Regions from separate parts of the Micromonospora sp. B006 genome, predicted to be linked through region 1. Evidence: predicted binding sites of a transcription regulator. Region 1 holds the regulator's gene; the other holds the start of a gene.
What was found. Region 1 encodes HspR, which represses chaperone genes until heat shock. Its sites were predicted from a motif close to TTGAGTNNNNNNNACTCAA; they were not measured.
Positions count from the first base shown of each region.

Region 2: lon (endopeptidase La) is a predicted target of HspR. The motif match lies at 1,917-1,935, and genes of this name have one in related genera.

Region 1 is NZ_CP030865.1:148,499-152,913, forward strand. Features, by position in the region: gene grpE (nucleotide exchange factor GrpE) at 1-165, shown strand, start outside; gene dnaJ (molecular chaperone DnaJ) at 245-1,429, shown strand; gene MicB006_RS00725 (heat shock protein transcriptional repressor HspR) at 1,454-1,894, shown strand; gene MicB006_RS00730 (hypothetical protein) at 2,081-2,287, shown strand; gene MicB006_RS00735 (hypothetical protein) at 2,384-2,812, opposite strand; gene MicB006_RS00740 (cation:proton antiporter) at 2,977-4,194, opposite strand; gene MicB006_RS00745 (cation:proton antiporter regulatory subunit) at 4,200-4,415, opposite strand, start outside.
Region 2 is NZ_CP030865.1:2,598,031-2,602,445, reverse strand. Features, by position in the region: gene MicB006_RS32000 (hypothetical protein) at 1-1,141, shown strand, start outside; gene MicB006_RS12425 (Lsr2 family protein) at 1,365-1,712, opposite strand; gene lon (endopeptidase La) at 1,958-4,294, shown strand; gene MicB006_RS12415 (DEAD/DEAH box helicase) at 4,368-4,415, opposite strand, start outside.

The DNA of each region.
Region 1 (4,415 bases):
GGCGAGAAGGGCGACCCGTTCGACCCGACCCGGCACGAGGCGGTGGCGCACCAGACCTCCGCCGACGTGACCGAGTCGACCTGCGTGCAGGTCATGCGCCGGGGTTACCAGCTCGGCGAGCGGCTGCTGCGGCCCGCCATGGTCGCGGTCGCGGACCCGGAGTAGTGCCGACCCGTGACGTCCCGCTCGCCCGCACCGGGCGGGCGGGACGGCCGGGCTTCGACCCGTGGAAGGGGGTGGACCGGTGAGTTCCAAGGACTGGATCGAGAAGGACTACTACGCCGCGCTGGGCGTGGAGAAGTCCGCCTCCTCGGACGAGATCAAGAAGGCGTACCGCAAGCTGGCCCGGGAGTCGCACCCGGACCACAACCCCGGCGACACCGGGGCCGAGGAGCGGTTCAAGACCGTCTCCGAGGCGTACGCGGTGCTGGGCGACGAGAAGAAGCGACGCGAGTACGACGAGATGCGCTCGCTGTTCGGCTCGGGTGCCTTCCGGCGCAACGCCCGTGGCCCGGGCCAGCCGGGCGGCGTGCCGTTCGACGTCTCCGACCTGTTCGGCGGCGGCGCGGGCGGCGGCGACACCCGGTTCGGCGGTGGCGGTTTCACCGACCTGTTCAGCTCGATCTTCTCCGGAGGCGGCGGGGGCGGCGCGGCGCGCCCGCGCGGCCCGGCGCGCGGCCGGGACGTCGAGACCGAGGTGGCGCTCGACTTCTCCGACGCGGTCCGCGGCGTCACGCTGCCGCTGACGCTGCGCGCGCCCGGCGTCTGCGACACCTGCCACGGCAACGGCGCGAAGCCGGGTACGCAGCCGGTGGCCTGCCCGGTCTGTCACGGCGCCGGGGTGACCACCCGCAACCAGGGGTCGTTCAGCTTCTCCGAGCCGTGCCGCAACTGTCAGGGCGTCGGCACGATCGTCGAGGAGAAGTGCCCGGAGTGCCACGGCACCGGCGGGGTCACCAAGACCCGCACGCTCAACGTGCGCTTCCCCGCCGGAGTGGCCGACGGACAGCGGATCCGGCTGGCCGGCCGGGGTGAGCCCGGCGAGCGGGGCGGTCCGGCGGGCGACCTGTTCGTGCAGGTGAAGGTCCGCCCGGACGAGCTGTTCGGGCGCACCGGGGACGACCTGACCCTGAACGTCCCGATCACGTACGCCGAGGCGGTTCTCGGCACGGACCTGCGCGTCCCGACCCTGGACGGGACGGTGACGCTGCGGGTGCCACCGGGTACGCCGAGCGGGCGGGTGCTGCGCGCCCGCGGCATGGGCGTCGTACGCAAGGACGGCCGCGCCGGTGACCTGCTGGTCACGCTCGACGTGGTGGTCCCGGCGAAGGTCTCGGACGAGGCGCGGGCGGCGCTGGAGACCTTCGCGGCGCAGACTCCGCCCGCCGCGCGGGAACATCTCGACGCGCGGGTACGTCGATTCAGTTGACGGCGGCAGCGGAGGTGAGCGGGCATGTCGGAGGGTTACGTCGGCTCAGGTGACCCGGCCTACGAGGCCAAGGTCTTGATGATCTCGGTGGCTGCGCGGATGGCGGGGATGCACCCCCAGACGCTGCGCCAGTACGACCGGCTGGGCCTGGTGCAGGCGGGCCGGGCGTCCGGCGGTGGTCGCCGGTACAGCGTCCGGGACGTGGTGCTGCTGCGCGAGGTGCAGCGGCTCAGCCAGGACGACGGGATCAACCTGGCCGGGGTCAAGCGGATCATCGGGCTGGAGCGGCTGCTCGAAGAGGCGCAGCAGCGGGTGGCCCGTCTGGAGGCGGAGCTGGACGCCGCGTACCGGCGGATCGCCGAGCTGGAGTCGCTCGGCGGCTTTCCCCGCGGCGATCTCGTGCCGACCAACCGCACGTCCACCGCGCTCGTCGTGTGGCGACCGCGCCGCGCTCCCGACCGCTGACCTTCACCGGAAGGCCGGCGCGCCCCGCTCCCCCGGGGCCGCGCCGGCCTTCGTGCGTCCGGCCTTCGTGCGTCCATGGTCTGGGGCGCTCGTCGGAGGAATGCGGGATGCGGCAGGGCGCTGTCGACTAGGCTCGCCGGTAGGGCCAAAACCCCTAAATCGGACGCCGAGCTGGCAGGGGGAGCCATGGCGGAACCGGCGAAGAAGGTGGCGGAACGCGCCGAGGAACGGCTGGAGAAGGTGGCCGAGAACGTCCGCGAGCGGTTCGACCGGGTCACCGAGGGACGCTTCAGCGACAAGGTCAAGGAAGGGCGCTTCGCCGACCAGACGGACCACGGCGTGGACCGGGCCCGGGACGACGAGAGGCGCAAGAAGCAGGGCGGGTCGACCTGACGATCCGCCGACGTGCGGGCCGGGATCCACGGGGGATCCCGGCCCGTTCGTGTGCTCGGGATCCCGGCCCGTTCGTGTTCCGGGTAGGGCGACGCGTCAGAGGCGGCGGTTCTCGCGGACCAGGCCGCCCTCGCACCAGTCCCGGTAGACGAAGAGGTCCGGCCGGGCGAGCAACACGCGGCTGTTGTGCGCCCAGTTGCGCATCAGGTCGTCACCGGAGCGTTCGGCCTGCTCGACCAGCTTGCGGAACCGGCGCTTGGGATGGGCACGGAAGTTCGTCCGGATGCCGTCGGCGGCGTAGATGTAGAGGCAGTGCAGCGTGAACCGGCGGGCCGGGCAGCCCTGGTCCATCGCCAGGTCGAACAACGTCTGGACCAGGTGGTCACCGGCGACCAGCAGGTCCCAGTCGGGCGGCATCGAGGTCAGCGGCACCGAATCCGGTTGATAGGCCCACGCCCGGAGTTCGGCGGGCGAGGGATCGACCGGGTTGGCGAAGCCGTGGAACGTCTCTTCCTGCACGCTCACCGGCCGACCTTCCGCTTGCGCTGGCGGGGGCACCGGCCACCCGCGGACCCTGGCTGCTGGGCCGAAACGTTAACGCGGCTGAGCGGAGCAGGGGTAGACCTTCCGGGGATCAATTTGACAACGCCGGGCCGGATCTGCCTGTGGCTGGTCTGGCCCGGCGCGTGTCAGTCCCCGGTCGGCGCGGGCAACGCCGCTGCCGCACGGGCGGCGGCGGCGCGGGTGCGCAGCCACTGCTTGAACCACTGGGTGTCGGGCAGCCGGGCGAGCAGCGGCCCGGTCACCACCGTGATCAACACGTACGCGGTGGCGAGCGCCGCCAGCTTCGGGTTCACCGGGTAGGCGGCCGCGACTGCGAGTCCGGCGATGACGATGGAGAACTCGCCGCGCGGTGTCAGCGCCAGGCCGGCCCGCCAGCGACCGGGCTCGGCGATCCCCGCCCGGCGGGCGGCCAGGTAGCCGGTAGCCACCTTCGTCGCCATGGTGACCACAGCCAGCACCAGCGCGGGCAGCAGCACCGGCGGCATGTCCAGCGGGTTGGTGACCAGCCCGAAGAACACGAAGAAGACAGCGGCGAAGAGATCCCGCAGCGGGGAGAGCAGTTCGGTGGCGTGGTGCGCCACCGGCCCGGACAACGCGATGCCGACCAGGAACGCGCCGACCGCGGCGGAGACCTGGAGCTTTGCCGCGACGCCCGCCACGAGCAGGGTCAGGCCGAGCACCCCGAGCAGGAGCGCCTCCGGGTCCTTGGCCGACAGCGCGGCGGAGATCAGGTGGCCGTACCGGATCGCCACGGCCAGCACCACGACGACGGTGAACACCGCGATGGCGAGCGCGATGCCGCCCTTCATGAGGCCGACCCCGGCGAGCAGCGCGGTGACCAGCGGCAGGTAGAGGGCCATCGCCAGGTCCTCGATCACGAGGACGGAGAGGATCACCGGCGTCTCCCGGTTACCGACCCGGCCCAGGTCGCCGAGCACCTTGGCGATCACGCCTGAGGACGACACCCAGGTGACGCCTCCGAGCACCACGGCCGCGACCCAGCCCCACCCGAGCAGCAGCGCGAACCCGAAGCCGGGCAGCGCGTTGAAAACCGCGTCGATCAGACCGGCCGGCGCGGCCGAGCGGAGGTTGCCCACCAGTTCGTTGGCGCTGTACTCCAGGCCGAGCATGACCAGCAGCAGGATCACGCCGATCTCGGCGCCGACGGCGAAGAACTCCTCGCTGGCGTTGAGCGGCAGCAGGCCACCGTGCCCGAACGCCAGGCCGGCGAGCAGGTAGAGCGGGATGGGCGAGACACCGACGCGACGGCTCAGCCGGCCGAGCAGGCCGAGCAGGAGCAGCAGCGCACCGACCTCGATGAGCAGGATTGTGGTTTCGTGCATACGCGTCAGACGTCCGGGTCGGTCTCGGCGAGGATCGCGGTGACGCCGTCGAGCCCCTGACGGGTACCGACCACGACGACCACGTCGCCGGCTTCGAACCGGAAGGTGGGATCCGGCGAGACGTTCACCGTGCCCTGACGCAGCACGGCGACGATCGACGCGCTGGTCCGGGTCCGGGCCTTGGTGTCACCCAGCCGCTTGTTGACGTACTTCGACCCCGC
Region 2 (4,415 bases), 2.4 Mb from region 1:
GGCGTCCTGTGTGCCCGCCAGCCCGGGGGCGACCGCCCCGGACGGCCAGGGCAGCACCACCCGTACCTGGCAGAACGGCCGCTGGGTCCGCAACCACTGGGGCGACGGCCAGATGTCGCCGGCCGAGTGCCAGCAGACGACCGCGGGCGGCGCCGGCGCCCCGACCGTGGCCTGCCCGGACGTCCGGGGCCGGCTGCCGCAGGTGCCCGGCCGGGCCCGTGCCGAGGTGGACCGCGAACTGGCGGCGCTGACGTCGCAGATCGCCGAGGCGAACCGGCGGCTCGCGGCGGAGGGCCGCAACGGCGGCGAGTTCATCGACAACGCGATCCTGGGCCCGCTGGCGGACAAGCGGACCGCGGCGCTCAACCGGATCGCCACGGCCATCGGCCGGTTCGCCCAGCGTCCGCAGGGCCTGGACCAGTTCGCCCGATGCGCGTTGACCGACGTCCCGCGCAACGGCGGCGGCCAGAACGGCGGTGGTCAGAACGGGGGCAACAACGGCGGCCAGACCGGCGGTCCGACCGGCAGTCCGACCGGCGGGAACAACGGTGGCGGGAACAACAACGGCGGCGGTCAGAACAACGGCGGTGGCAACGGGCTGAACGTGCTCGCCAAGGACTGCTCCGGCAGCCAACTGCAGGGGCACGACGGTTTCCAGAACGGCAACCGGTGCGTCAGCACCGCGTTCGGTGAGGTGGGCGCCGCGGCGAACAACCCGTCGCTGCTGATCACGCAGTTCCCGAACCAGGTGCGGCGCAATCAGCCGTTCACGCTCCGGGTGACCACCAAGAACCTGGTGCGGGACCGCTTCCTGGCGGCCGGGCAGGGCGGCTACTACCTGGAGAGCTCGCTGCTCAACGGCGAGGGCCTGGTGCGCGGCCACTTCCACACCGCCTGCCGGATGCTCGGCAGCACCCGGCAGCCCCCGAACCCGCAGGACGTGCCGGCGTTCTTCGTCGCCACCGAGGACGGCCGCGGCGGCAACCAGCCGGACGACGTGCTGATCCAGATCCCGGGCCTGGCGCAGTCGGGTGTGGCGCAGTGCGCGGTCTGGGCCGGTGACGGTTCGCACCGCATCCCGATGATGGAGCGGGCGAACCAGACTCCCGCCATCGACGTGGTGCGCATCCGGGTCAACTGAGAGAGTGCGACGGCCGCGGTCGCCCGGGGAACCTTCCGGGTGGCCGCGGCCGTCGCATGTCCGCACGGCGGGTCCGGCAGGGAAGCGTGGGATTGGATCCGGGAAGAAATTTCGTGCCGCCGGAATCCAGCCCGATGAAAGTCATCGACGACACAAAAGGCCGGGCGGCCCGCTCCGATTTCTCAGCGTGACCCCGGGACGCCCGACGGTGAGTGTTTAGCGCTCAGCGGTTCTTGTACGCCTCGACGACCGACACCGGGATGCGCCCGCGCTCGGAAATCTCGTGCCCGTTCTTGGCCGCCCATTCGCGGATGGCGCGGTTCTGCTCGCGGTCCATTCCCGAGGTGCTCGGCCGGCCCGTGCGCCGGGTGGTGCGCGCGACCTCGGTCGCGCCGCGGCCGATCCGCCTGCCAGCGCTGATGTACGGGTCCAGTGCCTTGCGCAGAACGCCCGCGTTCTCGTCGGACACGTCGATCGTGTACGCCACGCCGTCCAGGCTGAACTCGACGGTCCGATCGGCCTTTCCGCCGTCGAGGTCGTCGGTCAGAACGGTGATTACTTTCCTTGCCATCGCCATTACTCCCTGTGTCGGGCGGGGTGTGCTAAGAGTCTGACTTACCTGGCGGTAATTTCGCAACAATACCCGCCTCTTTGCATTCGGCGGGTCGTGCCGGTAACCGTCGCGGCCAATAGAGGGCCGGTGCCCGAACGGGGCCGGGGGCAGTGGCCGCAGTGGCGTGGATCACAACCCGGAACAAGGGGCACGTTTTGTTACTTGAGCCAAACACGCTCAACCGACGTGATGGCAGGTGTTCGATGGCAACTCTTCCGGTACTTCCCTTGACCGACGCCGTCCTGCTGCCCGGGATGGTCATCCCGGTGACCCTCGACCCCACCACCCAGGCCGCTGTCGACGCGGCCCGCGCCACCGGAGACAAGGAACTCCTGGCCGTGCCCCGCCTCGACGGCGAGTACGGCTCCGTCGGCGTGGTCGCGACCATCGAGAAGGTGGGCCGGCTGCCCAGCGGCGAGCCGGCCGCGGTGATCCGCGGCCTCACCCGCGCCCGCATCGGCTCCGGCGTGCCCGGGCCCGGCGCCGCCCTCTGGGTCGAGGCGGCGACCCTCGACGAGCCCGCACCGGCGGGCCGCGCCCGGGAACTCGCCCGCGAGTACCGCGCGCTCATGACGTCAGTGCTCCAGCAGCGTGGCGCCTGGCAGGTGATCGACGCGATGGAGCGGATGACGGACCTGTCCGAGCTGGCCGACTCGGCCGGCTACGCGCCCTGGCTCAGCCTGGCGCAGAAGACCGAGCTGCTCGCCGCGCCGGACGTCACCGCCCGGCTGGAGCTGCTGGTCGGCTGGGTGAAGGAGCACCTGGCCGAGCAGGAGGTCACCGAGCAGATCAACAGCGACGTACGCGAGGGGCTGGAGAAGTCCCAGCGCGAGTTCCTGCTCCGCCAGCAGCTCGCCGCGATCCGCAAGGAACTCGGCGAGGACGAGCCGGACGGGTCCGCCGACTACCGCTCCCGGGTGGAGTCCGCCGACCTGCCGGAGAAGGTGCGCGAGGCGGCGATGCGCGAGGTCGGCAAGCTGGAGCGGGCCAGCGACGCCTCACCCGAGGCGGGCTGGATCCGTACCTGGCTGGACACCGTGCTGGAGATGCCGTGGAACACGCGTACCGCTGACAACACCGACCTGGCCGCGGCGCGTGCGGTGCTCGACGCCGACCACGCCGGCCTGGCCGACGTGAAGGACCGCATCCTGGAGTACCTCGCGGTGCGCAACCGGCGCGCGGAGCGCAACCTCGGCGTGGTCGGCGGACGCGGCTCCGGCGCGGTGCTCGCCCTGGCCGGCCCGCCCGGAGTGGGCAAGACCAGCCTCGGCGAGTCGGTCGCCCGGGCGCTGGGCCGCAACTTCGTCCGCGTCTCCCTCGGCGGTGTCCGGGACGAGGCGGAGATCCGCGGCCACCGGCGCACCTACGTCGGCGCGCTGCCCGGCCGGATCGTGCGGGCGCTGCGTGAGGCCGGCTCGATGAACCCGGTCGTGCTGCTCGACGAGGTCGACAAGCTGGCCGCCGGGTACTCCGGCGACCCGGCGGCGGCCCTGCTGGAGGTGCTCGACCCGGCGCAGAACCACACGTTCCGCGACCACTACCTGGAGGTCGACCTCGACCTGTCCGACGTGCTGTTCCTGGCCACCGCCAACGTGGTCGAGGCGATCCCCGGCCCGCTGCTGGACCGGATGGAGCTGGTCGCGCTGGACGGCTACACCGAGGACGAGAAGGTGGCAATCGCCCGCGACCACCTGCTGCCCCGGCAGCGGGAACGGGCCGGGCTGACCACCGGGGAGGTCACGATCGCCGACGAGGCGCTGGCGCTGATCGCGGGCGAGTACACCCGGGAGGCCGGCGTCCGGCAGCTCGAACGGGCCCTGGCCAAGATCCTGCGCAAGGTCGCCGTCGCGCTGGCCGGCGACCCGGCGGCGGTGCACGTCGACGCCGGCAACCTGGCCCGCTACCTGGGCCGGCCGAAGTTCACACCGGAGTCGGCCGAACGCACCGCCGTGCCCGGCGTGGCGACCGGGCTGGCCGTCACCGGCGCCGGTGGCGACGTGCTGTTCATCGAGGCCACCACCATGGAGGGTGAGCCGGGGCTGACGCTCACCGGTCAGCTCGGCGACGTGATGAAGGAGTCCGCGCACATCGCGTGGTCGTACCTGCGGTCGAACGGACGGCGCTACGGGCTGGACCCGAACGCGCTGGCCGGGCGGCGGATCCACCTGCACGTCCCGGCGGGCGCGGTGCCCAAGGACGGGCCGAGCGCCGGTATCACCATGGTCACCGCGCTGGCGTCCCTGGTGACCGGGCGGCCGGTGCGGCCCGAGTTCGGGATGACCGGCGAGGTGACACTCTCCGGCCGGGTGCTGCCGATCGGCGGGGTGAAGCAGAAGCTGCTCGCCGCGCACCGGGCCGGCCTCACCGAGGTGATCATCCCGAAGCGCAACGAGCCGGACCTGGACGACCTGCCGGCCGAGGTGCGGGAGGCGCTGACCGTGCACACGCTGTCCGACGTGGCGGACGTGCTCGCGCTGGCGCTGCGCCCGGCCGAGATCGACACGCAGGCGCTGGACGGTCCGGCGCTCGCCGCCGCCTGACGACCGACGCGCCCCGGCCACAGACCCACCGTGGCCGGGGCGCCGTCGTGCCTGCCCGCCGGACGCGTCGCGCTCAGCGGCGGTCGCGCCGCTCGTACCCCCGGTCGCGGCGCTCGCCCGG